DNA from 4 places in the Paenibacillus sp. HJGM_3 genome. Region 2 is predicted to be linked to each of the others. Evidence: riboswitches for the same ligand, from Rfam matches in the RefSeq annotation. Region 2 holds a riboswitch; each other region holds the start of a gene.

Region 1 (7,874 bases), on a different contig from region 2:
AATACTCAGAAGGTGCGGGAGCGGGAGCGGGACCGGAGGCCGGGAGTCCGGCCGGGACGAGAACGGGGAGTGTGGCTGCGAAACCTGCGGATTCGGTGAAGCCGGCCACCGAGGGATTGCGAGGGGGCGAGATTGTGTTCGACTTCGGCCACCCGGCGCCGGAGCCGTTCCCCGCGCCCGAATGGCGCCGTCTGCTATACGCGGAAGTCCGCGCCAAGACGGACGCGCCGGGCGCGTCCCCTCCTGCGCAGGGCTACTTGCCCCTGCGCGAAACGATCGCCCGGCATCTCCGCCGGGCGCGGGGCATTGATGTGACGGCGGACGCGATCGTCATCGTGAATGGCTCGATGCAAGCGCTCGCGCTGCTCGCGCAGCTGCTGCTGAACGCCGGCGACCCGGCGGTGGTCGAGAATCCCGGGTACTCCGGGATCGTCTCGGCCGTCCGCGCCGCCGGCGGCGTGCCCGTCCCTGGCCGGCTGGACGGCCAGGGGCTCGTGATCGAGCCGTGGGACGCCCGGCTCGTGTTCGTGACGCCCAGTCGGCAATTCCCGACGGGCACGGTCATGAGCCTGCCGAGGCGGCAGGCGCTGCTGCAGTGGGCCGCCGAACGCGGCGCGGTCATCGTCGAGGACGACTTCGACAGCGAGTTCCGGCACCGCGGGCGGCCGATCGAACCGCTGAAGGTGCTCGACCGCGCCGGGCGCGTCGTCTATGTCGGCACCTTCACGCGGACGATGCAGGCGCAGCTGCGCATCGGCTACGCCGTGCTGCCGGACCGGCTCGTCGAGCCGTTCATGCGCGCGCTGCGGCTGTACGAGCCCGTGCCCGCTTCGGTGCTCGAGCAGCGGGCGCTGGCGCAGTTCATGGCCGGCGGCGGCTACGAGCGCCATATGCGCCGCATGGGGCGCGTGTACAGCCGGCGGTTCGAGCAGTTCGGCCGACGGTTCGATGAGGGGCTCGGGCACCTGTTCGAGGTCGTGCCCTCGGACGCCGGCCTGCACCTTTTCGCCCGCTGGCGCGAAGACGAAGCCGGGTATGAGCGGTATCGGGCGCTCTGTGCGCAAGAGGGCGTGCAGTGGGGAGACGCCCGGGAAAACTACATCGGCGAGGCGCCGCCGGCGGGCTATTTCTATTTCGCGCATTTGTCGGAAGAGCAAATCGCCGAAGGGGTGGACCGGATGGAGCGCGCGGCCGTGAGATGGCTTGGTTCCGACAGCCTGTCGTAGTGAGTGTCCAGGTGCCGCAGCTGAATAAAAAAAGCTCCTCTCAGGGGAGGAGCTCCGATACCTTTTGAACTTGAGTCCAGGCAGGGCGTGGTTAACGAAGCTGCAGAGCTACTTCTCGTGCAACGTCCCGAGCCAATCGCCCATCTTGACCTTGGAGCCGACGCCCAAGTCGCCGCGGGGGGTCAGGATGCCGGTCTCCGTCAGCAGCACGACGGTGGAGCCGAACGCGAAGTAGGCGAGGTCGCCGCCGCGCTCCAGCTGCTCGGGCAGCGGCTCGACGTAGCGGATGCTGCTCACGTTCATCGCGCCGACCTTCACGACGGCGATTTCGCCCGTCTCATGCTCGATGTAAGTAATCAGCCGTTCGTTCCGGCTCAGGACGCGGCGCATCTGGGTCAGGCCGAACTCATTAACCGGATACACCTTGCCCGGCACATGCTCCTTCTCCAGCACGCGGCCTGCCGCCGGGGAATGAATCCGATGGTAATCCGTCGGGCTCAAATACAGCACGAAGTAGTAGCCATGCTTGTAATTCACCGTGCGCGGAGACCGGTTCAGCAGCTCCTCGATCGTGTAGTCCTGGCCCTTCACGTTCAACAGCTGGCCGGCTTCGATGCGACCCATGCCGGTGATCAGCGCGTCGACCGGGCTGACGAGCGCGTCGGCCGCCTCATGGATCGGCCGCAGGCCGGGTTTGAGTCGCCGAGTGAAAAATTCGTTCAGCGACCTATACTCGCTTACCGTCTTCTCCGCATCCTCCAGCCGAATGCCGTACAGCTTGGCGAAGCGGGGGATGAACAGCCGGCTGGCCGAGGACTGCGCGAACGCCCCGGTGATCCGCGAGATCCATTTGCGCGAGGAGAGCTCGGTCAACAATCGAAAAATGGCTTTATTCAAAGGGGTCACCTTTTCTTCAATGTCGGTTTTGGCTCAAGCCTTATCTTGACACAGAAGCGCCGCCAAATCAATAAGCAAGACCCCAAATAAAAGCGGCCCGAACCGGACCGCTGCATGCGAACGGAGATAACCCTCCGCGGGGAGCGTCAGTCTGACAGCTTCGCCTGCTGCAGCCGCTCCGTTTTCTTGAATTCTTTGCAAGTGATGCACGTAGCGGCGTTCACGCTGATCGGGGTGGAATTGCCCGAGAATTTGACGCATTGAATAGGGGTACGATCCTCAGGATCCGAGGAAATCTCGATACAGAAACGGCAGCCGCCAATGAGCTCCTGCGTGACCGTCAACATAAGTCGTTTCATCCGGTTCAAATCATCCATCGGTAGAGGCTCCCTTACGAACAGGCGTCACAAAAACAACAATCGCTACCGGGGGCAGCGACTGATCGATTGAGCAGCCCGGCTATCGTGGAGCAAGCGTCGGCCATACGACATATGTGTACGACTTCCTCTGCCCGGAAGACCCGTGGTTTTGCGTCCCCGCCTTTCGGTCGGGTTTGCCTTTTATCAATTTATTTACGAAACGATAGGTTTATAGTACCATATGAAAAGAGAATTTGTCACTAATTGACATAAGGAGTTGCTAAAATGCCATTAGTCGATTGGCCGTTATCGCAGCTGAAGGAATACAAGCCGACGCTCACGAAGGAAGCGGATTTTGACGTGTTCTGGGGACGAGCGCTGGCCCAGTCGAAGGCGATCCCGCTCAACGCTACGCTGACCCCGATCCCTTACCCGGTCGCTTCCGTGGACGTCTACGATCTCGTGTATGACGGGGCGGACGGGACGAAGGTGCACGGCTGGTACATGGTGCCGAAGGAAGCGCTTGCATCCCGTCCAATGCCTGTAGTTGTCCGGTATCACGGGTACGGCGGCAGCCGGAATCGCAATGAATTGCTGCAGTGGACGTCGATGGGCTACGCGACGGTCATGATCGACACACGCGGCCAATCCGGGCAGACGCCGGACAACGCCTCCTACAGCGCGGGCGGGATTGCCGGTCATATGACGAAGGGCATCCTCGACCCGGACGAGTACTACTACAAGCAAGTGTATCTGGACTGCGTGCGCGCAATCGATTTCGTTTGTTCCCGCGAGGAGATCGATCCGGCTCGCATCGCGGTGTGCGGCAACAGCCAAGGCGGCGGGCTGACCCTGGCGGTAGCCGGCCTCGACGATCGGCCGAAGGTAGCTATGCCGGTGTTCCCGTATTTGTGCGATTTCCGCCGTTCGGTCGCCCAGCATTCCGCCGGCCCGTACCGCGAAATCATCGACTGGTTCCGCCGATATGATCAGGAGCACAAGCGCGAGGACGAGGTGTACCGCACGCTCAGCTACTTCGACGGGATGAACATGGCGACCCGGATCAAGGCGAAGACGCTGATGGCGATCACGCTGATGGATTTGATCTGCCCGCCGTCCACCTGCTTTGCGGCGTTCAACCATTTGCTGACCGAGGAGAAGGAAGCGAAGATTTACCATGACTACGGCCACGAAGGGCTGCCTTTCCACGAGGAAGCGATGATGGAGTATTTGGCGAAGCACTTGTAATTATTAATTTGACAAAATGGAAAAGCGTGTTAAGATAAATGTGTCACTGGGGGAGCCTAATAAGGCTGAGACTGGATGCCCGCATCCTAGACCCTTTGAACCTGATCTGGTTTGTACCAGCGTAGGGAAGTGGAGCGCATATTCGGTTTTGGATCGAATCGTTCATCCACCCTCTCGCGAGGGTGGATTTTTTGCTTCCTACGGGCAATTGTGGGGCCAATACGATATTGGAGGAGAGGTTAACCATGTTCAAACCGTTGAAATTGACCGACATTCTTGTCACGGTCGTCATCGCGGTCGTCTTCGGCATCGTCTATAAGCTGTGGTCTCCGCTGTACTACGCGGTGAAGCCGTGGGGGCTGCAAGTGGACCAGCTCATTTACCCGATGTGGTTCATGGCGGCGACGGTTGCGTTTCTCATTATCCGCAAGCCGGGGGTCGCGCTGCTCGCCGAACTCGCGGCGGCGTCCGGCGAGTTCATCACAGGCTCCGAGTGGGGCGTCTCCGTCTTTATGGCGGGAGTGCTGCAAGGGTTGTTCGCCGAGCTGGTGTTCGCCCTGTTCCGGTACCGCCGGTATTCCGTCACAGCCGCTTCACTGGCGGGCGTCGCTTCGGCGGTCGGCTCCCTGCTCATGGACTTGTACTACAACTACATCGATGATCTGTCGGTCTGGAACGTCACACTGCTGCTCGTCTGCCGCATGATCGGGTCGGTCGTCATCTGCGGCGTCTTCGCCTACTACTTGGTCCGCGCGCTCGAAGCGACCGGGGTGACGAACCTCGTCCGTCCGCCGAGCCGGGCAGATTACGATCTGCTCAACCGGCCATGAGCGAGGCGGTAGCGGTAGAAGGGCTGCGTCTCGCTTACCCGGGTAGCGAGTCGCTCCTGTTCCGCGACGTGTCGCTGTCGGTACGAAGCGGGGAGAAGGTGCTGCTGCTCGGGCCGAGCGGCTGCGGCAAGTCCACGCTGCTCCAGGTGCTGTCCGGGCTTATCCCCCATTCGATCGAGATGCCGGTCAAGACCGTAAGCCAGCGTATCCCGGCTTCCTGGGGCTTCGTGTTCCAGGATCCGGATACGCAGTTCTGCATGCCGTACGTAGACGAAGAGCTGGCGTTCGTACTCGAAAATATGCAGGTGCCGCGCGAGCGGATGCAGGAGAAGATCGAGGCGCTGCTTGCGCAAGTGGGCTTGCGCCTCGATGCCGTTCATACGCCGATTCAGGCGCTGTCGCAAGGCATGAAGCAGCGGCTTGCCATCGCGTGCGTGCTGGCGCTCGACCCCGATGTCTGGTTCGTGGACGAACCGACGGCGCTGCTCGACGAGGCGGGCACGAAGACAGTGTGGGACACGCTGAAGACGGCGACCGCCGGCAAGACGCTTATCATCGTCGAGCACAAGATCGAAGAGGTCGCTGAGTATGTCGACCGGGTCGTCGTGTTCGACGCCCAGGCCGCTGTCGTCGCCGACGGCCCGCGTGAGGCGGTGTTCGGGCGGATGAAGCGGGAGCTCGACGCCGACGGCATATGGCTGCCGGGGACGTGGGAAGCTTATGTGGCGAGCGAGCGGTATCGATCTATCATGGCGGAGCGCGCCAATAGCGCGGCCGGCTCGTCCGAACCGCTGCTCGCGCTGCAGGACTGGACGGTCTACCGCGGGAAGACCGTCAAGCTTCATGTAGACGAGGCGGCGGTCCACCCCGGCGAGTGGATCTCCATCGTCGGCGAAAACGGCGCCGGCAAGAGCACGCTGCTGCTCGGGCTGCTCCAGCTTCTCCGCACGGACGGCGCGTACACGCTGCTCGGGCAGCCGGTTACGCGCAAGTCGGGCCTCGCGGCCCGGGAGCTCGCCCTCGTATTCCAGAATCCGGAATACCAATTCGTGACCAACTCGGCCGAAGCCGAGGTGGCCTATACGCTCCGAGCGGCCCGTGTGCCGGAGGCCGAGATCGGACCGCGCGTGGAGCGGACGCTCGAGGAGTTCGAGCTGCTCCACCGCCGCGGCCATCATCCGTACCAGCTGTCGCTGGGCCAGAAGCGGCGGCTCAGCGTGGCTGCGGCTGCGGTGAAGCGGCACCGCGCCTTGCTGTTGGACGAGCCGACGTTCGGACAGGATGCGCGCAATACGTTCGCGATCCTGGAACGGCTGGAGCGCCAACGGCGGCAGGGCACGACGATCGTCATGGTGACGCACGACCCGTATATCGTGTCGCATTTCTCCACCCGTGTATGGACGGTAGAGGCCGGACAGCTCGTGCGAGACGAGCGCGTTCAAGCTCCGGCGGGAGATCCGGCAAGGCAGGAAGGGGGCGCCTTGGCGTGGACTTGAATTGGAGAGGACGCGAGACTTGGCTGCACCGGGTGAATCCGAGCCTGAAGCTGATCGTGGCGGTCGCGATCTTCCTCATCGTCCTTATGCAGAACAATGTGAACGTATTGCTGTACGGCGCCGCCGTGCCGCTCGCGCTGTATTTGTTCGGAACCGGACAACCCTGGCGGCGGCTCACGCTATTCAGTCTGCCAACGATTATTCTCGTCGTCTCCTCGATGTCGTCCATGATGTTCTATGGGCTCGGCGATACGACCTGGTTCCACTGGGGCCTTATCCGCATCTCGGAGGAGAGCTTCTACCGCGGGCTGCACATCGGGCTCAAGTCGTTTCACTTCGCCTTGATCGGGATGCTCTTCGGCCTGACGACCCGGCCGGTGTCGCTGTTCTACTCGCTCATGCAGCAGCTGAGGCTGCCGGCGCGGTATGCGTACAGCTTCATGGCCGCGCTTCGGCTCCTGCCGATGATGGTGGAGGAGTCTCAGACCCTCCGCCATGCGCTCATCGTACGCGGGGTTCCGCCCCGCAGCAGCTGGAAGGCGCCGTTCGCCACTCTGAAGGCGTACGCGGTGCCGATGCTCGCGCAGGCGATCCGCCGCGCGCAGCGCATCGCCGTGGCGATGGAAGCGAAGCGTTTCGCATCGGCCAAGCAGCGGACGTACTATTATAAACTGGGGTTCTCGGCTGCGGATTTGGGTTTCGTCCTGTACTGGCTCCTGTTGGGCTGGGCCGTCATTCGGCTGGGCTGGGACGCGCCGTTATTATCCGTCACCGATGTCCGCTATGAAGGATAGTTGATACGGCTATTAATACGGCTTTGAACTTGAAAGGGTTAGGGGAGAACGATGAAATTTACCGAGTTATTGCGCCAGGAGGCCGATGCGAGCTGGGAAGCGAGCTTCCGGCATCCGTTCATCCAAGGCATCGCCGACGGGTCGCTGCCGCTCGATTGCTTCCGCTATTATGTATTGAATGATTCCTACTACTTGTCCGTCTTCGCGCAAGTCCAAGGGCTCGGCGCGGCAAAGGCGCACGACCTGCATACGTCCGGCCGCATGGCGCTGCATATCCAGGGCACCTATAACACCGAGCTGGCGCTGCACGAGAAGTTCTCCCGGCTGCTGAACATCACGCCGGAGGAGAAGGCGGCATTCCAACCGGCGCCGACCGCTTACGCTTATACGTCCCATCTACTGCGGGCGGCGTACACCGGGCATATCGGCGATATCGTCGCGGTCATGCTGCCGTGCTACTGGCTGTATCTGGAGATCGGCGATCGATTGAAAGGCGCGGCTCCCGAGGAACCGATCTATCGCGAATGGATCGGCACGTACGGCTCCGAACGGTTCCGCGAGGTGGTGCAGGAACAGATCGATCGCCTGGACGAGCTCGCGGCCCGGGTCCCCGATTGGGAACGGGAGCGACTGAAGCGCCAGTTCCTGATCAGCAGCCAATACGAGCATGCGTTCTGGGAGATGGCGTACCGGCTCGAGAAGTGGGCGTTCTGACCAACCTCGCTCGCAAAACAAAAGGGCGACGGCCATCCGGTTAAGATGGTCGGTCGCCCTGCTCTTTGTCGGCCTGTGCCCGTGCATGAGGAACGATTCGCTCCAGCATCCGGATGTACTCGCCGCCATGGTCGACGAAGTCGTCGGTGCGCAGTGAATACTCCACCTCGCGGCAATGGCCGCTGTCTTCGGCCCACTCCAGTCCGGTGGCCCGGGCATAGTCGACTCGGCCCCGGAAGAGGGCGAGCGTATCCTCCAGCCGAATGCGCACGAGCCCGGACACCTCGTCGAGCTGCGGCCGATAGGCGAT
Region 2 (7,874 bases):
GCTCTGACCCGGGAAGCTCTGGGCAAGCGACGCGGCAGGTGGCGCCAATACGGCTTTTACTATCTCATGCTGGCTCCGGCGCTCCTCGGATTCCTGGTGTTTCACTATTTTCCGATGTACGGCGTTATCATGGCATTCAAAAACTATCGCTTTATCGACGGAATCTGGGGCAGCCCCTGGATCGGCCTGGACAACTTCAACCAGCTGTTCGGGGACATGTTCTTCTGGCGCATCCTGCGCAATACGCTCATCATCAGCGGCTTGCACATCTTGTTCGGATTTCCGGCGCCGATCCTTCTAGCATTGCTGTTCAACGAACTCGCGAACGGCAGCTTCAAGCGCGTCGTCCAGACGATCTCCTATTTGCCCCACTTCATGTCCTGGGTTATTTTGTCCGGGATTATGATCGAGCTGCTGTCCCCATCGAGAGGGGCGCTTAATTACGTCATTACGCTGTTCGGAGGCGAGCCCATTCATTTCCTGGCCAACCCGGACACGTTCGTCGGAGTGCTCGTCGTCAGCCATTTGTGGCAAAGTGTCGGCTGGGGCAGCATCATCTATCTGGCGGCGATCGCCGGCATCAACCAGGACCAGTACGAATCCGCGACGATTGACGGAGCGAACCGCTTCCATCAAATCCGCTACATTACGCTGCCTTCCCTGGTTCCGGTCATGACCGTCCTGTTCATCCTGAACGTCGGGGGCGTCATGAATGCCGGCTTCGACCAAATTTTCAATCTTTACAATCCGGCCGTGTACAGTGTAGCGGATATTATCGACACATATGTATACCGCATCGGGCTCATTGATACGAAATACGGGTTCTCCACGGCTGTGGGCTTGTTCAAGAATGTGGTCGCGCTCGTGCTGGTCGTCGGGACGAACTACATCGTCAAACGCTTTAACGAATACGGAATTTGGTGAGGGGGACGGCCAAGTGAATACTTATAGGTCCAAGAGCTTGCTAAGCCGATCGTTCGATTGGTTCAACATCGGGCTGATGGTCGTGTTGTCCCTCCTGTTCCTCTATCCGTTCTGGAACCTGATTATGCTGTCCATGACCGCGCCGGCTTACGTCGACAAGCTGGGCCTCCGGCTGTGGGCGGACGGGATCAATCTGGCCTCATATAAGCAGCTGTTCAGCAGCGACATTATCTACATCGCCTATCGCAATACGATCCTCCGCACAGTCCTGGGGGCCGGACTTACGGTCATCGTCACGATGTGCGCGGCATACTCGCTCTCACGCCGAGATTTGCCGTTCCGTAATGCGATTACTTTGTTCATGCTGTTCACGATTGTTTTCAACGGCGGACTGATCCCCACCTACTTGAACATCCGCCACTTGGGGCTGCTGAATTCCATGTGGGCGCTCATCCTGCCTACGCTGGCCAATGCTTGGTATATCATTTTGGCCCGTAATTTTCTCATGGGCTTCCCGAAGGAGCTCGAGGACTCGGCGCTCATCGACGGCGCGAACCCGGTGCAGGTCGCTTTCCGCATCATCTTCCCGCTCTCGATGCCGATTATTGCCGTAATCGCCTTATGGTCGGGCGTCTCCCACTGGAATGCCTGGTTCGATGCGATGATCTATTTGCGGGAGAAAAGCGATTTCGTGCTGCAGCTGCTCGTGCAGAAAATTTTCCAGCAGGACCGGATCGACACGACGAGTACGGGCATATACATCCAGATCACGACCGAAGTGACGAATCAGTCGGTCAAGGCCGCGACGATCATTGCCGCGATTACGCCGATTATCGCCGTGTATCCGTTTCTTCAGAAGTATTTTGCCAAAGGGGTTATGATCGGGTCGCTGAAAGGATGAGATGGGTTTAAATCAGGTTGATTTAGAGGTTAAAGGAGGACTTGCAATGGCCGTCATTAAAACGATTAAACATGTAGAGATTTACAAGGATGAGCATTATAACACGTTTCCGACCATCATACGGTTGAACGACGGATCTTACCGGATCGGCTTCCGGCAAGCGCCCGATCGCCGCACGGCCTATGACGGAGCGATCACGCACGTAGACGCTTCCTCGAAGGCCGTCACGATCCGTTCGACGGACGGTCTGGACTGGGATACGGACGCGACCATTATATGGGATGACTTCTTCCATGGCGTTCAGGATCCCAGCCTCAATGTGCTGAGAGACGGGACGATATTCGTCACCTATTTCACCTGGAAGGTGTACGAACGTGACGATGCTCCCGCAGAGATGAAGCCGGGTACTTGGCACCGAGTCATGGATCGCTGGATCGGCCGTATGGCGGGCTGCTATTCGATCCGTTCCGCAGATGGGGGACAGACTTGGGATACGCCAGAGTTGGTGGAGCTCGGGGATGTTGTCATCCGTGGGAATTCCGTGGAGCTGGAGGATGGAGCGATTCTGGCTCCGTTCTATGAGCGGGAGGGCGATACATTCAACGTGACGGTAGGGCGAACGGAGGACCGCGGACAGAGTTGGGAGCGTCTCGCCGTACTCCCCGGGTATGAAGGGCAATACCATTATCACGAGCCGAACCTGTTTCAGACGGAATCAGGCAAGCTGATCCTGTTCATCCGCAGCGTGAAGCTGAACAAGGAGCCGGGAGAAGAAAGGACGGCATCGCCGCTCTTCACGTCCGAGTCGCACGACGGGGGGCGGACGTGGAGCGAGGTCAAGATGTGGCCGATCTACTCGCCAAGTCCGTTCAATGCGCTGCGCCTGGCGGATGGACGGGTGCTGCTGAACTATGGGTATCGGCTGGAGCCGTATGGCATCCGAGCGCTCTTGCTCGATCCGGAGTGTACGAACATTGGCACGGCTCCGGAATATGTCATCCGGGACGACGGCTACGGAACCGATATCGGGTACACGAGCGCGGCGCAACTGCCGGACGGACGTGTGCTGATCACTTATTATTACTATCTCGAGGACGGAACCCGGTATATTGCAGGGTCAATTTGCGAGCTGGAGCGAGATGAGTCATAAGACCTATTTTTGACATTGTTCAAGACTTAGGCGAATAGACAAGCTGATGATGGGATTTCGTAAGAAAACAGTTATGATAAGCGATCATCGATTTTTGTGTCAAATATCACAATTTGGAATATTCTGATAAATTGGCTCTTGGAATCGATTTGCATTCGTGGTATAGTAAAAAAGAACTAATTTTCAATCCCCCGTTTTCGATAATGGCAAACTTGTCGAAAGGCAAGGACGCAAAGCCACAGGTCTAAGGTTCTTCCCGAACTATGACAGCTGGGTTGCCGAAGAAAAAACAGGATCCCTATGTTTTTTTGATGCATACCCAGCTGTTCCGATTGTGCTATCGGAATGGCTTTTTCGTTTTCAGGTGTTTGTGATGAAAGGAAGATCCTATGCTAAAACCGATCATTCGCTTGAAATGGCGCTCTAACCTTCCGTACGAACGAATGGAAGTGCTCATGATCCCGCTCGCAGTTTTCACATCGGCCAGCGCGATCGCAGCCGGACTCGACCGTGGCTTCCAGCTCGCCGTTTCGATTGCCTTTTCGCTCAGTCTTGCACTGCTCGTCCGCAATCGCTCCTCCAGGCTAAAATCGAATATGTTCGCCGGATTGGCTTTTGGACTTCTCTTCGTCTTCCTCCCGCAAGTAGATTTCTACTGTTTTCGGTTCATCCTGTATCCTTTGCTGCTCCTGTTCGCTCTGATCGAGCCGAATCCGCGTATCTCATTTGCGGCGGGACTTTTATCGTCCTTCTTTTTGCTCCGGTATCAAGGCCATTTGGAGAGCGAAGTGCTATGGTCGAATATGTTCGCCGTCCAATTGAATGCACTCGTCTATTCCTTGCTTGCTCACATCATCCGAAGGTTATTGAAGGAGCGCAACGAATACCGGCACTTGTCCATGATCGACTCGCTGACGGGGCTTCACTCCCTGCAACAGACGCTGTTGTTCGGGCAAAAGCTCCTTGACGTCGGGCGGCGGGTGAGAGTCTTATTGATCGACCTTGATCATTTCAAGCAAATTAACGATACATACGGCCATATGGTCGGCAATCAAGTGATCGTCCATTTCGCGGGAGCGCTGAAGAAGATGACCGAAGGCTTGAACGGGGTGGTGGGCCGGTTGGGGGGCGATGAGTTCGTGCTCGTCGTAGAAGATCACGCTCGCACCGAGGAGCTGCTGGACAAGATCGAAGGGCGACTGAACCAAAGCCGCTATATTCCCGAGCGCGGGGGCGACCCGCTCCTGTTTACTTTCTCCATCGGCGAGGCCGTCTCGACCGGACACACGAAGGATATGGAGCAGCTGATGCACCTGGCCGATCTGCATATGTACGAACGCAAGCTGCGCAACCGGGCACCGCTTACGCTGAATCAGTCCGAGCAATTGTTCGAGCACCATCCCGACCCGATCTGCACGTTCGACAGCCAGGGCACCCTGCTCGATATGAATCCGGCTGCAGAGGAGCTTCTCGGTTACAAGGCCGAAGAGATCAAGGAGCTCACGTTCAATTCGATTATATGTCCGACTGAGCAAGCGAAAGCGTTGGAGCATTATATGACCTATACGGTCAAAGGCAGTCCGATCGATTATGATGTGACGGTAATGACCGGCAACGGCAAACAAGTGCCGGTTCACGTGATGAATATCCCGATCATCGTGAATCACAAGATTGCCGGCTTCTACGCGCTGGCCAAGGACCAGAGTGGTATCAAGCTCGAGGAGGAGCGGCAGCGCGAGGCCGACAAGCTCGACGCCATGTCCCGCACGGCGGTCAAATTCACTGAGGAGCTACAGGGCCCGTTGAATGCCTTGTCCGAGGTAGTCGAGCTGCTAATGGAGCAGGATGCAGAACGGACGCCGCTCTATGGGGTTATGCGCCGCGAGTTGGAGCATCTGGCTCTCCTCCTGGAGGGCGGGACCCTCCCTACGAAGCCGATGGGTCCTCTCGAGCTGCACTCGCCGGCGACGCTCGTCGCACAAGTTGTCCGCCTGCTCGAGCCCAAGGCGTTCATAGCCGACGTTCACTGGGAGATCCGGTCGGATACGGATATGCGGGACATCCTCTGCGATGCGTCCCGGATTAAGCTGACGCTTCTGCACTTGATGACGAACGCTCTGGAGGCGACCCCGCCCGGCGGATGCGTCTTCATCGATCTGGTGCAGGAGATGGACGCGGTCGTCATCCGCATTCGCGATCAGGGCGGTCCGCTGGATGATGAGGCGCTCCGGCAAATCGGGGATCGTTTCTACACGACCAAACCATATGGGCTGGGGGTCGGGTTGTGGGTGTCGTCGCGGATCGTGCGGGACCATCAAGGCTCGCTGTATGTGTGCCATAATCCGGGCGAGGGCACTACCGTGCAGATCAAGCTTCAAGCACGGCAAGCACTATGAAAAAGCTCCTTTGCGGAGCTTTTTTTAGATCCGTCCTTGCTGTGGTACAATAAGACGAGTTTATTGGAAAATGGACATCAATCTGGCAAGTCCGGAGGTAGATGCATGAAAGTGTCCTCGCATGAGGTGAATGTACGTCAAGAAGAGAAGGCGGTCCTCGTCAGTCTCGTGCTGAAGAGTGACCGGCTGACGGAAGCGATGATCCAATATTCGCTGGAGGAGCTCGTCCGTCTCGCGGAGACGGCGGGCGTCGAAGTGCTCGATACGATGGTGCAGGCGAAGGACGCGGCAGATTCCCGGTGGTTGATCGGCAAAGGCAAGGTGGAAGAGCTGAAGCTGCTCCTGGACGGTCATGGTGCCAACGTCGCCATCTTCAACCAGGAGTTGTCCGGGGCGCAGGTGCGCAATCTGGAGCAGGCGCTCGACGTCAAAATCATCGACCGGACACAGCTTATCCTCGATATATTCGCCCAGCGGTCGAAAACCCGTGAAGGCATCCTGCAGGTCGAGCTCGCCCAGCTCAGCTACTTGCTGCCCCGGCTGTCGGGGCAAGGGAAGAACTTGTCCCGTCTGGGAGGCGGCATCGGGACGCGAGGTCCCGGGGAGACGAAGCTCGAGACCGACCGCCGTCATATCCGCAACCGGATCAGCGAGCTCAGATCTCAGCTGCAGGAGGTGGTGCGGCATCGCAGCTTGCACCGCGAGCGGCGCAAAAAGACGGGCGTGTACCAGGTAGCGCTTGCCGGGTATACAAATGCCGGCAAATCCACGTTGCTGAATCGGCTGACCGAGGCGGACGTCTATGCGGAGAACCAACTGTTCGCCACACTCGATCCGACCTCGCGCAGCCTTCAGCTGCCGAACGGCCAAGAGATCGTCTTGACGGATACGGTCGGCTTTATTCAGCATTTGCCCCACGATTTGGTCGCGGCCTTCCGGGCTACGCTGGAGGAAGTGAACGAGGCGGATCTCATTCTCCATGTCGTGGACAGCTCTAGCGAGATGCGGGAGGAACAGATGCGCGTCGTGCATGAGGTGCTGCAGGAGCTAGGGGCGCAAGGGAAAGAGATGCTGACGGTGTTCAACAAAATCGATCTGCTGCCCCGGAATCAGGTGGAGTGGCTGACCGCGGAGGGCGATCTGCTGCGCATAAGCGCCTTGAATGAGGCTGACCTGAACCAACTCAAGCTCGCGATTCAGAATCAATTGATGGGCGACGTACACCGGTTCGTCCTGCCGGCCGACCGGGGGGATGCGATCGCGCTGCTGTATCGGGTCGGAGAGGTGCTCGAGCAGGAGGCGGAGGAGGACGGCCGTCTACAGTTCAGGGTCCACGTGAAACGGAATGAATATGAAAAGCATGCTTATAAATTGGCCCCGTTCATAACCGAATCCAGTCGGGATTCGCGGCCGGAGGCAGAGCCAGGGAGAGGCGAGTAGAAGATGCAAATGCCGGAAATGCTGATTGGGCGTATGGAGCAGGCGGAGGAGACGGCCGCGCCCATGATGAAGCAAATCGACCGGGTGGTCGACCGGAATCAGTGGAAAGTAATTAACGCGTTCCAAAAATACAAAGTGAGCGATTACCATTTCTCAGGCTCGACGGGTTACGGCTATAACGACCGCGGCCGGGAAGTCCTCGATCTCGTATACGCGGAAGCATTCGGAGCGGAGGCGGCGCTAGTGCGGCCGCATTTCGTCTCGGGCACGCATACGATCGGCACCGCGTTGTTCGGCGTATTGCGGCCGGGCGACCACATGCTGTACATCACCGGCCGGCCCTACGATACGCTGCATAAAGTGATCGGGCAGCCCGGGGACGGGACCGGCTCTCTGCAGGATTGGGGCATCCGGTATGAAGAGGCTGCGCTGCTCGACGACGGCCAGCCGGACTGGGACTCGATCCGGGGGAAGATCACGGCGGAGACGAGAGTGATTGGGATTCAGCGATCACGGGGATACGATTGGCGGCCCTCCTTCTCCGTGCAGCAAATCGCCAAAATGACGGCCTTCGTCAAATCGATTAAGCCGGACGTTGTCGTTTTCGTGGACAATTGCTACGGAGAATTCACCGAGGACCGGGAGCCGACCGAAGTCGGGGTCGATTTGATCGCCGGCTCGTTAATTAAGAATCCCGGAGGCGGCGTAGCCCCAACAGGCGGATATATCGCCGGGCGGAGGAAGCTCGTCGACCTCGCCGCCTACCGGCTGACCGCGCCGGGCATCGGCGGCGAGGTGGGGGCGACGCTCGGCACGATGCGCAGTTTGTTCCAGGGGCTGTTCCTCGCCCCGCACCTCGTCGGCCAGGCGCTCAAGGGTGCGGTGTTCGCCGCCGCTCTGTTCGAGCAGCTCGGCTTCGTCTCGCATCCGCGCTGGGACGAGCCGAGGACCGACCTGATCCAGGCGGTCCGGTTCACCAGTGAACGCCATCTGATCGCGTTCGTGCAAGGCATCCAGAAGGCGTCGGCGATCGACGCCCATGTCGTGCCCGAGCCGTGGGACA
Region 3 (7,874 bases), on a different contig from region 2:
CGTAAAGGCAGGTCACCGCTATCATGGCTTACACATGGGACGTCTTCTTATTAGCAGCCGGGTTCGGCTTCGCCTATGGATTTCTGTTGCAAAAGGCGGACTTCTGCTTCGTCGCCTCGATCCGCGACTGGATCAGCGTCCGCGATACACGCATTCTGAACGGCGTCATCGTGCTCATCGCCACCTCGCTGCTGGGCTGGGGGCTTGTGCTCGCATTCGGGCTGCGCGAGATCTCCGACTTATGGGTCGTCCCGCTCGGCGGGGCGAACCTGCTCGGCGGCCTGCTGTTCGGCATCGGCATGACGATCGCCGGCGGCTGCGGCTCCGGGACCCTGTACCGCTGCGGCATGGGGTACGTACAGTTCTGGCTCGTGCTGCTGTGCGCGATTATCGGCAATCTGCTGTTCGCGTTCCTCTACGATCCGTGGGGACGCCAAGTGCTTGATCCGCTCACGGTCGTGGACGGCGGCTACACGCTATATAACTGGCCGCTGCCGGTGTGGGTGCTGCCCGTCGTCATCGTCGCGATCATCGTCGGCATCGCGATCTATCGCTTCGGCTGGGCCTCGTTCTGGAACGGTGTCCGCGAGTCGCTTACCGACTGGGAGCGGAACCCGCTGCGCCAGGGCCACTGGGACATTCGTCTCGTCGCCTTCCTGATCGGGATCGTCGCGATCATCCAGTTCATCTTCATGTCGAACGTCGGCATCACCGGCCCGGAGACGCGCATCGGCGCAACCGCGCTGGCCCTCGTGTTCGGGGACGATCTCGTCACGAACAACACGTACTTGAACGCGCTGTTCGCCGACTTCCCGCGCATCGGGCTCGGCCCCGAGGAGACGCTCGTCATCTTCCTCGTCGTCGGCGCCTTCGCTTCCTCCTGGCTGAGCGGCAGCTTCAAGCTCCGCTGGCCGCGCAAGTCCCGCCTGCCGTACGCTATCGGCGGCGGCCTGCTGATGGGCGTCGCGTCCCGGATCGCGCCGGGCTGCAACATCGCCAACATCATCACCGGGGTTGGCGGGCTGTCGATGAGCAGCGTACTCGTGCTGCTCGGCATGGCCGTCGGCGTCTTCATCGGCGTCGCATATATTTTCAAGATGCCGCTCCTGCTGTTCCAGCGCGACGCGGACATGTAGCGGAAGAGCCGCTCGATTCATTCGAGCGGCTCTTTTTTATTTGAGCTTCTGCTGCACAATTAGAAGGCGTACCGCCACAACTCCGTGCCGTTGTGCTTGTAATACAGATTGCCGTATCCGTCCGGAGCGAGCATATCGGCCCCACTCGTCAAAATGTTCGTGACCGCTTTCGTCGAAATGTTGATTTTGAACAAATACGTATTCTTGATTGTGCCGTAGATGTAGTTCGGATCTTTGTCCACGAGCACCAGATCCGCGTCCCGGTACGTGCCGGCCGTGCCGTACGTAACGTCCGTGAATTTCTGCTGGAAGTATTCGAACGTGTTGTTCGCGGGGTTGAACACGAACAAGTAGCCGTCGGCGAAGCCCCACAGCTTCGTTCCGACCACGATCAATTCGGTCACCGCCTTGATCCCCGAGACCGGCAGGCTGTATTCCGTATCGGTGTCGGTCACCGGATCGAACACGAACAACTTCGCGCCCGTCGTCGTCGGCGTCGTGGCATAGCCTCCTCTTACAGTCGTGCCGCCGTAGACTTTGCTGCCGTAGTAGGCGAGAGCGATGACGCTCTGGTCGTTCACGATGCCGACATGCACGCTGGAAGCGCCCGTCGCGAGGTTATACTCCGTCAGAGCGCCGTCCATGGCGCCGGTCTTCGCCGTCGTGCCCATGAACACCTGGCCCCCTCCAAAGGCGATCGCCTTCGGCCGGTCCTGCCCATTGACTCCCGTGGACACGAGCAGCCGCGGATTGCCCGTCGGCCCCGCCACCCAGGGCTGAGTCGGATCATATTCATGCAGATTGCCGCCAGGGTAAGCGCCGATGTACATTTTCCCGTTATAAGCCGCCATCTTGTCGATCTGGGTGATCGGGGAGAACATCGTCTCCTCCGTACCGTCGTTGGCGTCCCCGCGGATCGGCTTATAGACGCCGAGGCCGCCGGTCAAGTAGGCGCTCGTATAGATGCTGCCGTCCGGGGCCGTCGCGATCATGTTGAGCGCGCCCGGGATTTTGGCCGCGCCGCTTACCTGCACGTACCGGTGAGCCCCGTTCTGCGGATTGTATTTCAGAATATACGTCTGGTTGTTATTCGCGGCGATGCCTACGAGCGTCTCGCCGGGGAAGTTCGTCTGATCCGCCAGCGTCACCCAGCCGAACCGCTTCACGCGGCCGTCCACGGCCTTGTGCAGATTTGTGGCCGTCTTCGAAGCGATGTCGTATTCGTATAACTCGCCTTGGCTCGCCCAATACACCTTGCCGCCGCGCTCCGGCGAAACGTTCGAGGTGGACACCGATGCCGCCTCCTGGGTCACGGAGTTGAACGACCCGTCGGGATTCTCGGTCACCTTCAGCACGACCATCGTCCCGCCTATGTTGACGAAGACCCGGTCCCCGGCGTAGTCGATCGATCCGGGCAAGGAAATGCTCGAGTAAGCGGCGGGCAGGATGTTGGTCGTCTCTCCCGTCACGATGTCGAACCGGAGGACCGAGGCGTTCGGGCCGACGCCAAGATAAGCTACGTCATGGGTCGCATCGAACGCCAGCGCGCGCACATACTGCGTTCCGGCGAGGAACGGCTTCGTTCCGATCTGGGCGAAGCCTCCGGTCGGCGTATACTTGAAGAATGCGGCACTGTCGTAGGTGCCGCCGTACACCTTGCCGCTCTCCCCGGCAGTCAGGTCGTAGATGACCGTTTCGCCCGAGGAGGCTTGGCCCAAGTCTGTCATCGTCGTCGTGCCCGGCGTATGCTTGTAGAGATGGCCGTTCGAATAGGCGCCGAAGTAAACGGAGCCGTCCGTGGAGGTCGCCGCTCCCCAGGCGCCGGTCGGATTCGTCGACGCGCCCGGGAACGTAACCGTGGAGAGGACCGATTCCGTATTCGTGTCGATCACTTCCAGCTTGGGCAAGTAGCCTTCGGAGCCGGTAACGGCGGCGAACGCCTTATGCGCGTTCGGTCCGATCCCGAAGGTCGTGCCGTTCGGCCCGGCGTCGTACACTTGGACCCCTAGATTCGTGAAATCCTTCGTCAGCATCACTTCGTCCCAATACGCGGTACCGGTGTTCCCGTTGTTCGAATACAAGAGTACAGCGACCTTGGCGGTGTTCGCCGGAGCGACGAGCTTCGTCTGCACGGTCGTCCATTGTCCGGTCGGGGAAGAGACCGAGGTGAATCCGCCGGTGAGGTACGTGTTCGAGCTATTGTAGTAGCGAATGTACAGATCGGCGCTGCCGCTGGAGACATAGACGTTCGCGTATGCTATGTAGGTCTCCCCTGCCGCCGCGGTCAGACGCGCGCTCTCCATCCCGAACCCAACCGCCGAATCGTTGTCGACGATTTTCAAGCTCTGGCTGCCGACGTCAGCCTGCTCGGTCGAGGCGGATATCGTGCCGTCCGGATCCCCGGCGCCATAGGTCTGCGTCCAGCCTGAGGTGCCGCTCTCGAAGCTATGATTCGTAATCAGCTTGTCTGCGGCAAACGCCGGAACGGCAAACAACAAGATAGTGATAAGGCCAAACACAGGCAAACCGATCCAATTCAATCGTTTCATTCTTCAATCATCCTCCTTCATAATCGGGATTGCTCGTCAATCACTTTCATGTAAGCGCTTAACAATTCGTGATGACTATGTCGCTCGTGATGCCGAAGTTCTCGCCCCACCCCCATTGCTGCATCATCAAATTCGAACATGTCTAATACTAGTATGTTACTAGTATCTGACTAGTTCATGCCAATCATAGCACAGCGGTCTTCCTCCAGCAATTGGAACATGATAAGATGTTAGCACAGCCGTTATTCGGTAAGGAGTGGCACAAGATGGGGATTGGGAAAAGAACGGCATTCGGCGACCTCTACGAGCACTTCAGGCAAGATATCCGGAGGCAAATCCTGGACGGGACGCTTCGACCGGGAGAATTCCTCGTGTCCGAGGTGCGCCTCGCGGAACTATACGGCATCAGCAAAAATCCGGTTCGGCGCGTATTGGCCGAGCTGGAGCGCGACGGACTGATCGAGAAAATCCCGTGTATCGGCAATCGGGTGTGCGAGCGGCCCCAGCCGCTTGAAGCTTCCCGCATACAGCCTCCACGGACTCCCGCACCCGTTGCAACGCTAACCCTAATGGTCTACGAGGTGTGCTATGAGCTGGAAGTGTACAAGCGGGTCATCGCTCTCTTCGAGGAGCTACACCCGAACGTGAAGGTGAAGCTGGACATCGTGCCGAATGCGGTATACACCGAACGGATCATCGAAGCCTTGTCCGGCGGCGATCAAGGCGCGGACCTCATCGTCCTGTCGGATCATCACTACTATCAGCTCGCTCACAGCGGACATACCCGGCAGCTCGAGGAGTTGACGGAAACAGCCTTCCCTGCACTCGGCGAAGTGTACCCTCAGCTGCTGTCCATGTATACGTCGGAGGAGAAGCTCAGGGCGATGCCCCTCACGTTCTCGCCTATCGTGTACTGCTGCAACACCGGAATCATCCCAGACCCCGAGCAGCTTCAGCTGCACGGCTGGTCGGATCTCGCAGAAGCCGCCCGCCGCTACACAATCCCCGATGCGAACGGGCTGCTGCGGCAATACGGACTCGCCTCCACCATCTCGTTCCGGCGCTGGCTCGTCTTCCTCCTGCAGAACGGAGGCTTCGTCAGGGACAAGGACGGGACCCGCCGGATCGACCTGCGGGCCAGCGCGGAGGCGCTGCAGTTTTTTTGCGACCTCGTCCACAACAACCTGCTGACGCCGGATGAGCAAGGCGGGCTGAAGGCCGATCACTTCCTGTTCGAGAACAACCGGGTAGCCATGATGATGTCGAGCTACTATTTTATGAACGACCTGCAGCATTTGTCCGTCCGATGGGACGTGCTGCCCTTCATGCCCGGGAACGTCTCGGGTTCGACGCTGCTCGTCGGCACCGGCATCGCCGTCCCTGCCTCCGGCGGGAACAAGGAGCTCGCTCACAGCCTGATCCGGCTGCTGTCGAGCGCCGAAGCCCAGAGCCAGCTGAAGCTGGGAGTCTGCTCGATCCCCGCTCATCGCAGCGTGGCGGAGAACACCCGCTTGTTCAATCCGGCGATCCATCCCGCTCACTACCACGCCTTCGCCGGGTTCATGGCGGAAGCCGTTCCCCTGATGGAGCTCGGCGTCGACTATGGACAGCTGTACCGGATTACACGAGAGCTGATCTATGTCTGGTCGCGGCTGGAATCGGCACACACCGTCTGGGACCGCATCGGCGAGCGAATCCTGTCTCCGGTCCCGGGTTGATTCCGGCGTCGTCTTTTCGACAAAATCTGTCATATGTCCTGGATTTCTTTCACGAAGTCCTAGTACATCGGACCGAAATCGCGTATAATGCTTCGTAGACCCGATACTGGCAAACTTGCCGAAAGGCAAGGACGCAAAGCTGCAGACCTAATGGCGTACGCGCCGACGGTGGCTGGGCTGCCGAAGGCTGGGAACGCACCATACGCCCTTGTATGCCGTCATCCTTAGCTGATTTGTAGCGGGATGATTTTTTTGCATTTTTAACGGTTGCGAGGAGGAGTCGGTGAATCATGATTTGTACCGAGTATGAGGAATTGGTAGGCAAACGGCTGCTGCATGACATTCAGGATTCCCGCGGGGTCATGCTGATCCCGGTGGATACGGTGCTTAACGCCGCGCATGCGAAGAAGCTGGAGCAATTCAACATTTCTATTTTCGAAATACATGTGGAAGCGCTTCACGACGAAGTAGCCGCGCAGACGGCCGCACCGGATTCCGGCGCCTGGGTGAAACGAACGGAAACGAAGCTGAAGGAAATCGAGGATTTCATCCACAAGAACGGCAAGGTGCCGGTCGAGGACGTGCAGGAGCATGTGCTGCCCGCCATTATGGCGGCGACCCAGCAGCGCAACATCTACAAGCTGTTCGGGGAACTGAAGGCGGAAGGCGACTACCGCTACAATCACAGCATCGGAGTCGCGATGATCGCCGCCACGATCGGGCGGTGGCTCGGACTGGACGCGAACGAGATGAACCTGCTCACGACGGGAGCGAGCCTCTGCGACATCGGCACGGTCAAGCTGCCGAGCGAGCTGGTGCAGAAGAAGGCCGCGCTGCAGCCGCACGAGCACGAGATCTACAAGCAGCACACCGTCATTGGCTACGACCTGCTCATCGAATCGGGGTTTGACCGCCGCATTGCGCTGATCGCGCTACAGCATCACGAGAAGTGCGACGGCAGCGGGTATCCTCGGCAATTGAAGGGCCATGAGATCGATCCGCTGAGCAAAATCGTAGCCCTGGCCGATATGTATCTCGCCATGACGTCCGATCGCCCGCACCGGCCTGCCCTGCCCTTCTATCAGGTGATCCACAACCTCTATGAGGACATCCGGCTCGGACGGCTCGATTCCCACGTCGGCTTGACGTTCCTGAACCGGCTCATGTCGGCGCAGGTCGGCAGTCAAGTCCTGCTCGAGGACGGACGCCGAGGCACGATCATGCTGACGAATCCGAACTATCCGACCCGGCCGCTCATCTCGGTGGGGGATACGTTCCTCGATCTGGCCAAGTCGCCGGACGTGCGAATGAAGGAAATCATTGGCTAGCCTGGCGAAACGCGGCCGATGTACGAACGGACAGCCAGAACCAGATCACGACCGCCGCACACACGCCGGAGTAGATTACGAAGGTCGTCCGGAGCCCCGCGAACGAGGCAAGAATGCCGCCGGCCAAGCTGCCGACGATCGTGGCCATGCCCTGCATGACGATGGCGTTCAGCATTTGTCCGCTCGCCCTAAGCTCCGGAACCACGGAATCGTTTACATACTCCATCAAACTCAGGGTCATCAGAATCACCGTACCGCCATGCAGCACCCACAACAGCAAGATCGTGCCGGGCGATAGGACGTAGGCGAACAGTACCATGCGTACCGCTTGGACGATGCCGGCCACGAGCAATATTTTCGTAATCCCGAACGTGTTGTACAGCTTATCGAAAAAAATCATAAACGGAAACTGGCTGACCGAGCCGATCAACAGGCCGAGTCCGATCAGCCCGGTGCCGATGCCTTGCTCTATGCTATAGATCGCTTGGAAGGAAAAGTAAAAGCTGATCGTCGCTTGAATGAACATGGCGTAGAGGAACATGTGAACGAGCTTCCTGTTCTTAAACAGCACGCGCATATTCAGCTTCTTCCCGTCCCGCTGATGGCCCTTGACTTTCGGTATGAACGGGGTAAGCGCGAGGGTCAGCAGCATCAAGGACGAGTACATAACGAAGATATAGATCAGATCGTACTTAATGATCCACCCGGAAAGAAACGACATCAAGGCGAACCCGACCGAGCCAAACGTACGCACGCTAGAAAATTTGAAGTTGTTCTTGCTCGCGATCTCAAGCGTCACCGTCGTGCTCATCGGGAAAATCGCGCATTGAAACACGGTTATGAGCAATGTGGCGCCGATGAGAATGCCGAAGTGATCGCCCGACAGCGGCACGAGCCAGATGCTGAGCCCGGTGACAAGCGTGCAGATGACCAATACGTTGTTCTTGTACTGGGCCCGGTCCCCGATTAAGCCCCAATACGGCTGGACCAGGATCGCCATCACGGCGGACAGCGTACTGAGCGTCCCGATCTGGGACGTATCGAAGCCGACATCGGTGTAATACAGCCCGATATACGAACCGTAGGCGCCGGCGCTCATGAAGATGAGACAATAATAGATCGAGATGGTGACGAAATTTCGCT
Region 4 (7,874 bases), on a different contig from region 2:
GTATTGTGGAGATCATATACCAGGACCGGGGAGGCAATCTCTCTCAGCGCCGGATCAGGGTGGAGAGCGTCAAGGATGACAAGGTCAAAGCATTCTGCTACACGGCCGGCGCGCCGCGTATCTTTACCACTACGAACATTCTCGCCGCGATGCCGGCAGCTCGGGGGGCTGCTGGATGATCCCCGATTCAGATCGGAAGCAGGCTCGAATCCTTTGGAACTTGACCCATGGGGCGTGGGCACCGCCCGACTTTTCGCGGCTCTGCCGGATGACCGGGAGAACAGAGGCGCAGATCCGGGAGAGCATGAAGCTTCTTCTTAGGGAGCAATGGATTGAAGTCCGCCCGGGACAACTCAGGGTATTACGAACAGAAGAGGGATGGCGATGAGATGGGCAAGAAACTTGAAAATAACGGATTATGGGAGTCGTCGCGAATGATGCTACCACAGCACAAGGAACAATCGCTCAGACAAGCGCAGGAGTGGAAAAAGCGGAAGCGACCCACGATAGACGCGCAGGAGCAGGAGCGCATCCTCCAGGAGATCGGCCAGGCGCTCCAGGGGAAGACAACGGTCACACTGACCTTGTTCGAAGAATACGAGGATCGAGTAATATCCGGCGTCCCGGTCAGCTACAGCCAGCACCGCAAAACGCTCAGGATGGAGATTGAGGGCGAGCCGGAATGGATCCACTTTGACGACATTATCAGCGCGGCCGGTCCAGACTACTACTGACAAAAGCTCCTATAATTCATCGGAGGAATCGACAAGCATTTGTGTCGAAGTCTCTGGTGAGGTGATTGGGATGATAAAGAACAGACTCAAGGAGTTACGCCACGATTATAGAATGAATCAGGTCGAGTTCGCAGAATTTTTGGGACTAGCCCAGCAACAGTATAACCGTTATGAAAATCAAAAATCACAGCCAGACCTTGAAAGGGCCTTATTGATAAGCGAAAAACTCAACAGGCCAGTAAACGAGATATTCTACATTGAAAATACAATTGTATAGGTTTATTTTACTACCGGACAGGCAACTTATTGAAATCGCTGCATACATTGTACTATCAACCGAAAAGGAGATGGTCAGTATGCAGAAACAAACCGTTTATCGCATTCGCTATACGATCGACGGCCGCGTCAAAGCGGTACACGCCACAGAGGAATCGGCACCCGACCCGGAGAAGGAAACCCTTGCCGCTTGGTACGTCATCGTGCTCGGGGCGTTGGCGATCATGGGGTGGTGTTCACTGTGGGCATAACCGACTCCCCGATCATCCAGCGGATCGCGCAGCTCCGTGCCGCTCAAAAGAGGGGCGGCCTCGATCCGGTCCAAACCAAGGAGATGGACCTTTGCCTCGACTGGATCGAAAACCAGTGTTGGACGCAAGCGCTGCTTTGCAATTTTTCTTTGATGGCATCGATGACGAACGACATGGATTGGCAGCACGAGATATGCCATGATATCGATTCAGGAACAAGAAAAAAGCCGGGCCACTTGGGCACCGACTAAGAACATGCGATATATACTATGTGAATTATCAGAAAATAATGCTAATTTGCTATTGATTAAATGGGCAGACAGTCCTATCATAATCTTACATCACGTGACATATCTTGCAAATTCATTCCGAAAATGGCAAAACCGATGAAAGTCGGCGACGCAAAGCTATAGGGGCTAAACGGGGGTCATGACCGCACGCCAGCCAGCTGCCGAAGATGAGGTGATTACAATGAGGAGTTTTGCTTAAGGCATACCTTAAGGCTCAATCCAAGGAGGAGCATTAAAATGCCCACTACCGTTTGCCTAGTCGGGTTCATATATCCACTCTGCGAGATCATCCATATAACAGTCGAAAAAATCAGCAGTCATTTTCATCTGCACCACCGTAAGTTTCTCTTTGTTATTACACACCTGAGAAATAAATGCTTCGGAAACTTTTAGATGGCGAGCAAGATCGACTTGTTTCTTCCCGGTCTTTTTGAACCATTCAGGCAAACGGCTCCTCATCCGAAGAGCCATTCTACACCTCTTATTTTGTTGTCATGAAGAAGTATACACCCAAAGGCTTTATTCGTTCAAGATGAGGAGGGCCCAAACCGAATGATGATGGAATGGCTTGAACCTAAAATTAAGGATCGGATCGATCATGCCGTCGATAACTGTTGCGATGATCACCGAGTTAAGGACCTATATAATGAATACATGAGAGTTCTGCATGAGAAATGTCCGGAGCTGGTTATTGATTTAGAGTACCTTTTCAATGCATCTTTTCGCCTTGGAGCAGACTTGGCCTATCGAAACGGATTTCGAGATGGAATTGAATTAGGAATGGATGTCTCGAGAAAATTTGCTCCCAATCTGCACCCAACAAACAACCGGACAAAATAAGCAATAAAAAGAACCCGCAGAGCATAAGGCTTTGCGGGATTAATTTTTTGGTACCTGCTTGCGCAGGTACCTCATGGGAGAGGAGAAACCGGACGAAGAGCTTATGGGGAAACGTAAGTCTTCTCCGCGGTTGTCTACGACACTTTCATGTCGATAGCTTCATTGTTACCCGATTGGAGACGTTTATACATGCGGGTTGCAAAATTTTGTGAACCGTTCGAAGAATATGGTACGATAGCTTCATGAATTTGGGACCAAGGGTGAGGGACAACTATCGTGAGAGTCATTTCGGGCACGGCAAAGGGCAGGGCGCTCAAGGCGGTCCCCGGCACGGGAACGCGGCCTACGACGGATAAAGTGAAGGAAGCGATCTTCAGCATGATCGGCCCGTACTTCGACGGAGGGCAGGCGCTCGATCTGTACGCGGGAACGGGCGGCCTGGGCATCGAAGCGCTGAGCCGGGGGATGGACCGCGCGGTATTCGTCGATGGGGACAAGCGGGCTCTGGACGTCGTGCAGCACAATTTGCAAGCCACCCGCCTGGAGGAACAGGCGGAGGTGTACCGCAACGACGCGCAGCGGGCATTGAAGGCGCTGGCGAAGCGGGATGTTCGGTTCCGCCTCGTCTTCCTCGACCCGCCCTACAAGCTGCGGACGATCGAGACGATCGTGCAGTCGCTTCAGTCGCTCGCCTTGCTGGAACCGAACGCAACGATCGTAGTCGAGCATGAGACGGATTATGCCGTCGAGGAGCGGATCGGGCGAGCGTCTTGTATCCGGCGGGTGCAGTACGGCGACACTATGGTATCGATCTATTCGGTAAATACAATCGAAGAAGACGAGGAGGAGATGACGGATGAGCAAGCCTAAGCATGAATATACGGTGGCGATCTGTCCGGGCAGCTTCGATCCGGTTACGTTCGGTCACTTGGATATTATTAGCCGCGCGGCGGACATCTTCGACAAAGTAATCGTCACCGTGGCGACGAACAGCTCCAAGCAGCCGCTGTTCACCGTAGATGAACGCAAGCAGCTGCTGGCCGACGTCACGAGCCGCTGGCCGAACGTGGTGATTGACAGCTTCAGCGGGTTGCTGATCAACTATGCAGCCGCACGAGGCGCGAATGTGATCGTCAAGGGCCTGCGGGCCGTATCCGATTTCGAATACGAATTGCAGATGGCGTCCGCCAACCATAAGCTGAACGAGAAGATCGAGACGTTCTTCATGATGACGAATCCGAAGTTTTCTTATCTCAGCTCGAGCATCGTGAAGGAGATTGCCCGCTACAACGGCCCGATCGCCGACCTGGTGCCGGATGCGGTGGCGGAGGCGCTGCTGCGCAAATTCAGCGCCCCCTCTACATAACTCGCCGGCGGCTGCGGCTTCCCCAAAAGCCTATGAACGCCGACAGTAGCCCCAGGGCCACGACCGTGATCAGGAGCACCTCCATGCGGGAGGTCACCGATTGCCAAGCCGCGATCATGTCCGTAGGCGAGAACCGCGACTCTGCCGCGGCTGCACCGCCCCCGTATGGCAAAAAGCTCGGCGCGACGCTCGGAATGAGGGAAGTGAGCGGCTTCCAGAGCGCGAACGTGAGCCCGAAGGCCAAGCCGCCGTGAAGCAGGCGCTGTACAAAGAAAGGCATGTAGCGCATGTCGGTATGGCGCACGAGCGCCTGCACTTGCAAATGCTGGGAGATGCCGCTCCAGCCGAGGGCGAAGCCGATGAGCGCCGCCTTCCACTCCAGCGAGGACGCGGCCAAGTTCAGCTGGCTGAAGGCGAACGTGCCGAGGTGCTGCTCCAGCAGGCCGGGCATCCAGTCCGGCGCCTCTGCGCTCGGATAGCCGAGCGCGTGCAGGACGGCGAACAGCACGCCGTTGACGTGGGGCGTGATGAGCGACAGCTGCAGGACGTGCAGCAGCACCGAGAACATGATGATGCACCCGCCGATGATCATAAGCGCCTGGATCGAGTTGGCGACGGCGTCGCCCAGCAGCTTCCCGAAGCCGCGGCCGTCCTTCAGCCTGGCATCGTGCATTTCGTGCACGAAGCGGACCCAGATCGATCGGGGGGGCCGCTTCGGCAAGGCGGCCTTGCCGAGCAGCCCGCGGCGCGGGGGCCGGCTGCCGGGGCTGCGGCGCAAGCCCATGAGGACGGCGGCGATGAGCGCCGCGATATAATGGACGACGGCGATCAGCACGCCGATCTCCGGCCGATGCAGGAAGCCGGCACCGATGACGCCCGTCATGAGGTACGGGCTGCTCAGGTGCGACAGCGCGAGCAGCCGCTCGCCCTGCTCGCGGGTGACGGCGCCGTCGAGCCGCAGCTGTCCGGTCGCCTGAGCGCCGGCCGGGCCGCCGGCGACGCTGCCTAGGGCGAGCGCCCAGCCGCTCGCCCCGGGCAAGCGGAATAAGAGCCGCATCAGCGGATCGAGCAGCACGCCGGCTCCGCTAAGGAAGCCGATGCCGCCGAGCAGCTCGGAGAGGATCAGAAACGGCAATAACGTCGGGAACACGAGGGTCCACCAAAGCGTTAATCCTTTCATGGACGATTGAAACGCCCGATCGGGAAACAATAAGATGCAGATCACGAATGAAGCGGTTAGAACCGCGAGCAGCACCGTATAGGGACGGCTTCGCGGATTCAACAGGCCGCGCGGCATAAGGCCATCTCCTCTATAAGAACAGGGTGGTACAAGTGTACGCGACGAGCCGGGCGTTTAGACCAAGCCTCCGGCCGTTCGCGGCATCGAAACAGGAGCGTGAGCACATGAGCGAAGACAGCCATGACGATCAAATCTACAGGTCACCGGTGCACGTACGGCGCAATCAGGGGCTTCGCCGATTCTTGCTATCTTTTGGCATCACGTTCGCGGTGCTGTACTTGGTCTATTTCGTCCAAGTTCCGTATTACATCTACCAGCCGGGAACGGCCGAGAGCATCAAACCGATGGTGCAGGTGACGAAGCCCGACCCGATCGAGAACGGGACGTTCATGCTAACGACCGTCAGCCTCATTCCGAAGGCGAACGTTCTCAGCTTCCTGCTCGCCCAATGGGACGAGAACGCGGAAGTCCAGCGCAAACGGGACGTGCTGAAGGGGCAGAGCGAGCAGCAGTACATGCAGCATCAGGAAATCGTCATGCTGGAGTCGCAGAGCAACGCGATTCAGGCCGCCTACAAAAAGGCGAACGTCCCGTATCAGTTGAAAAGCGTGGGCGCGTACGTAGCCGAGACGAGAAAAGGGTTGCCCGCCGCGGAAGTGCTGAAGCCCGGAGACATGATCATTCGCATAGACGGAAAGCCTATTGAAGGCATCAAGGAGCTTCAGGCGGCGCTCGCAGACAAGAAGGTGGGCGACACTGTGGAGGTCGGGATCAAACGCGATGCGGATGAGCTCAGCTACTCGATCGTCCTGGCTGACGTATCGGCCGCGACGCCAGGGGCGGCGCCCACGGCGAGTCCGGGCGGCGCAGGGCCGAAAGCCGGCATCGGCGTGACGACGGCCGACATGCGGGCCGTCGTGCCGGAGCAGGCGGACAAGAAGGTGCAAATTCAGGCCGGTGAGATCGGCGGGCCATCGGCCGGCTTGATGTTTGCGCTCGAGATCTACAACCAGTTGACGCCCGGAGATTTGTCCAAAGGGTATCGCATCGCGGGCACGGGCACGATCGATCCGACGGGCAATGTCTGCTCCATCGGCGGGATCCAGCACAAGATCGTAGCCGCCGATCGGGAAGGCGTGGACGTGTTCTTCGCGCCGATGGACCGCAAGGCCGGCGAATGCGGACTCGGAGTCGACGTGGCGAACGCGAGCGACGCCTTGCAAAAAGCGAAGAGCATCGATTCGCGGATGAAAGTCATTTCTGTCGGGACGATCGGCGACGCCTTGAACTATTTGGCGACGCTTCCTGTGAAACCCTCTTGACAACCCGCGTTGCGAATTGCTCGAAAAGACAAGCTAAAGGTTGACAAAACACGACCGTCCTCGATATAATAATTTTTGTTTGTTTGGAGTGAGCGTATATGATTCTTAATGTCCGTGATTTGCGAGCGAAGCACAATCGAGTGGAGATAACGGAGTCCGTCGAGTTGCCGTCTCTGGCGCAGGGCCGCAGGGATATCGTCCGGGTAGAGCCGCTGCGAGCGACGCTTCATGCCGCTGCCGCTTCGGAACTCGTGGAAGTGGCGGGAACGTTAACAGTGCCTGTCGAATTTGTCTGCTCACGCTGCTTGACGCAATACTGCCAATCGCTGACGCTGCCGTTCCGGGAGATGTTCGCGTTAGAGGCGGATCAAGTGGATGAGGACGATGAGCATATGCACCTCACGGTCGAAGACCGGGTGGATTTGATGCCTTACATCGAGGAAACGGCGCAATTGGGCCTTCCCTATGTGCCGCTTTGCGAGGAGGATTGCAAGGGGCTCGACCCGGAGACGGGCGACAACCTGAACATTCATCCGGCGAAGCCGGCCGCGGACCGGATCGATCCCCGTCTGGAAGTGCTCGCCCAATTGCTTAAGAAGAATGAGTAGATTCGTTGAAGGAGGTGGGAATAATGGCAGTTCCTTTTAGAAAAATTTCCAAAACCCGCCGCGATAAGCGTCGTACGCACTTCAAGCTCGTAGTGCCGGGCATGGTCAAATGCGACAACTGCGGTGAATACAAGCTGTCTCACCGGGTATGCAAAGTTTGCGGTACTTACAAGGGCAGAGAGATCGTTAAACAATAAGACCTTTCGCGAGAAGGCGCTTCGTCCTGGATGAGGCGCTTTTTTGTTTGTCTTTTGCCGAGGAATTTTATATACTTATTTAGGACCAGGTAACAAAAGCTGATTCTACATAATCGGTTCCGGCCAAGCGTATTTATTTTATATCGTCAAGCGTTTCTCAGAAACGCACATCGTAAGGATAAGCTAAGGGGGTGGCTGCCATCGAACGGATGCCGAAGCGTCAACGCCAGCAGCAGCTGGCTCGAGAAATCGAAGACAATCCTTTCGTCACCGACGAGGAGCTGACCCGCAAGTTCAAGGTGAGCATACAGACGATCCGTCTCGATCGGCTGGAGCTCGGCATTCCGGAGCTGCGCGAACGCATGAAGCTGATGGCGGAACGATCCTACGACCAAGTGCAATCGATGCCGCTGCATGAAGTGATCGGAGACATCATCGATCTTCAGCTCGACAAAAGCGGCATTTCGATTTTCGAAATTCGCGAGGAGCACGTCTTCTCCCGTACGCAGATCGCACGGGGCCATCATATTTTTGCCCAGGCGAATTCCCTGGCTATAGCAGTGATTAATAATGAAAAAGCTTTGACCGCCTCCGCCGACCTCCGATTCATCCGGCCGGTGCGCCTGCTTGAGAAATGTATTGCGAAGGCGTACGTGCGGTCCATTTCCGGACAAAAAGGGAAAGCTAAAGTGGAAGTGTTTACGTATGTAGGGGAGGAGATGGTGTTTCAAGGCCATTTCCTGATTTACC

Evidence for each region. Region 2 has a riboswitch for cyclic di-GMP ahead of ACI5FR_RS03850 (diguanylate cyclase domain-containing protein). Riboswitches for the same ligand answer to the same signal wherever they lie in the genome.
Region 1: it holds a riboswitch for cyclic di-GMP, as region 2 does, so the genes downstream of both, ACI5FR_RS13445 (hypothetical protein) here and ACI5FR_RS03850 (diguanylate cyclase domain-containing protein) in region 2, are expected to answer to the same signal.
Region 3: it holds a riboswitch for cyclic di-GMP, as region 2 does, so the genes downstream of both, ACI5FR_RS32755 (HD-GYP domain-containing protein) here and ACI5FR_RS03850 (diguanylate cyclase domain-containing protein) in region 2, are expected to answer to the same signal.
Region 4: it holds a riboswitch for cyclic di-GMP, as region 2 does, so the genes downstream of both, ACI5FR_RS24015 (hypothetical protein) here and ACI5FR_RS03850 (diguanylate cyclase domain-containing protein) in region 2, are expected to answer to the same signal.

Annotation. Positions count from the first base shown of each region.
Region 1 is NZ_JBJGED010000010.1:136,410-144,283, forward strand. It holds gene pdxR (MocR-like pyridoxine biosynthesis transcription factor PdxR) at 1-1,226, shown strand, start outside; gene asd (archaetidylserine decarboxylase) at 1,335-2,123, opposite strand; gene ACI5FR_RS13445 (hypothetical protein) at 2,270-2,500, opposite strand; cyclic di-GMP riboswitch class I at 2,570-2,691, opposite strand; gene ACI5FR_RS13450 (acetylxylan esterase) at 2,768-3,730, shown strand; TPP riboswitch at 3,769-3,875, shown strand; gene ACI5FR_RS13455 (ECF transporter S component) at 3,976-4,560, shown strand; gene ACI5FR_RS13460 (ABC transporter ATP-binding protein) at 4,557-6,056, shown strand; gene ACI5FR_RS13465 (energy-coupling factor transporter transmembrane component T family protein) at 6,047-6,850, shown strand; gene tenA (thiaminase II) at 6,902-7,564, shown strand; gene ACI5FR_RS13475 (NUDIX hydrolase) at 7,605-7,874, opposite strand, start outside.
Region 2 is NZ_JBJGED010000002.1:342,117-349,990, reverse strand. It holds gene ACI5FR_RS03865 (ABC transporter permease) at 1-924, shown strand, start outside; gene ACI5FR_RS03860 (carbohydrate ABC transporter permease) at 938-1,825, shown strand; gene ACI5FR_RS03855 (sialidase family protein) at 1,872-2,975, shown strand; cyclic di-GMP riboswitch class I at 3,171-3,258, shown strand; gene ACI5FR_RS03850 (diguanylate cyclase domain-containing protein) at 3,365-5,371, shown strand; gene hflX (GTPase HflX) at 5,477-6,811, shown strand; gene ACI5FR_RS03840 (methionine gamma-lyase family protein) at 6,821-7,874, shown strand, end outside.
Region 3 is NZ_JBJGED010000048.1:32,551-40,424, forward strand. It holds gene ACI5FR_RS32735 (sulfurtransferase TusA family protein) at 1-5, shown strand, start outside; gene ACI5FR_RS32740 (YeeE/YedE family protein) at 24-1,136, shown strand; gene ACI5FR_RS32745 (NHL repeat-containing protein) at 1,196-3,685, opposite strand; gene ACI5FR_RS32750 (extracellular solute-binding protein) at 3,952-5,403, shown strand; cyclic di-GMP riboswitch class I at 5,502-5,588, shown strand; gene ACI5FR_RS32755 (HD-GYP domain-containing protein) at 5,694-6,731, shown strand; gene ACI5FR_RS32760 (MFS transporter) at 6,721-7,874, opposite strand, start outside.
Region 4 is NZ_JBJGED010000024.1:108,871-116,744, reverse strand. It holds gene ACI5FR_RS24045 (hypothetical protein) at 1-179, shown strand, start outside; gene ACI5FR_RS24040 (YolD-like family protein) at 435-734, shown strand; gene ACI5FR_RS24035 (helix-turn-helix transcriptional regulator) at 805-1,011, shown strand; gene ACI5FR_RS24030 (hypothetical protein) at 1,091-1,261, shown strand; gene ACI5FR_RS24025 (DUF7667 family protein) at 1,252-1,512, shown strand; cyclic di-GMP riboswitch class I at 1,628-1,717, shown strand; gene ACI5FR_RS24020 (helix-turn-helix transcriptional regulator) at 1,807-2,022, opposite strand; gene ACI5FR_RS24015 (hypothetical protein) at 2,104-2,391, shown strand; gene rsmD (16S rRNA (guanine(966)-N(2))-methyltransferase RsmD) at 2,668-3,261, shown strand; gene coaD (pantetheine-phosphate adenylyltransferase) at 3,248-3,757, shown strand; gene ACI5FR_RS24000 (nucleoside recognition domain-containing protein) at 3,750-5,054, opposite strand; gene ACI5FR_RS23995 (YlbL family protein) at 5,162-6,319, shown strand; gene ACI5FR_RS23990 (YceD family protein) at 6,418-6,927, shown strand; gene rpmF (50S ribosomal protein L32) at 6,951-7,124, shown strand; gene fapR (transcription factor FapR) at 7,334-7,874, shown strand, end outside.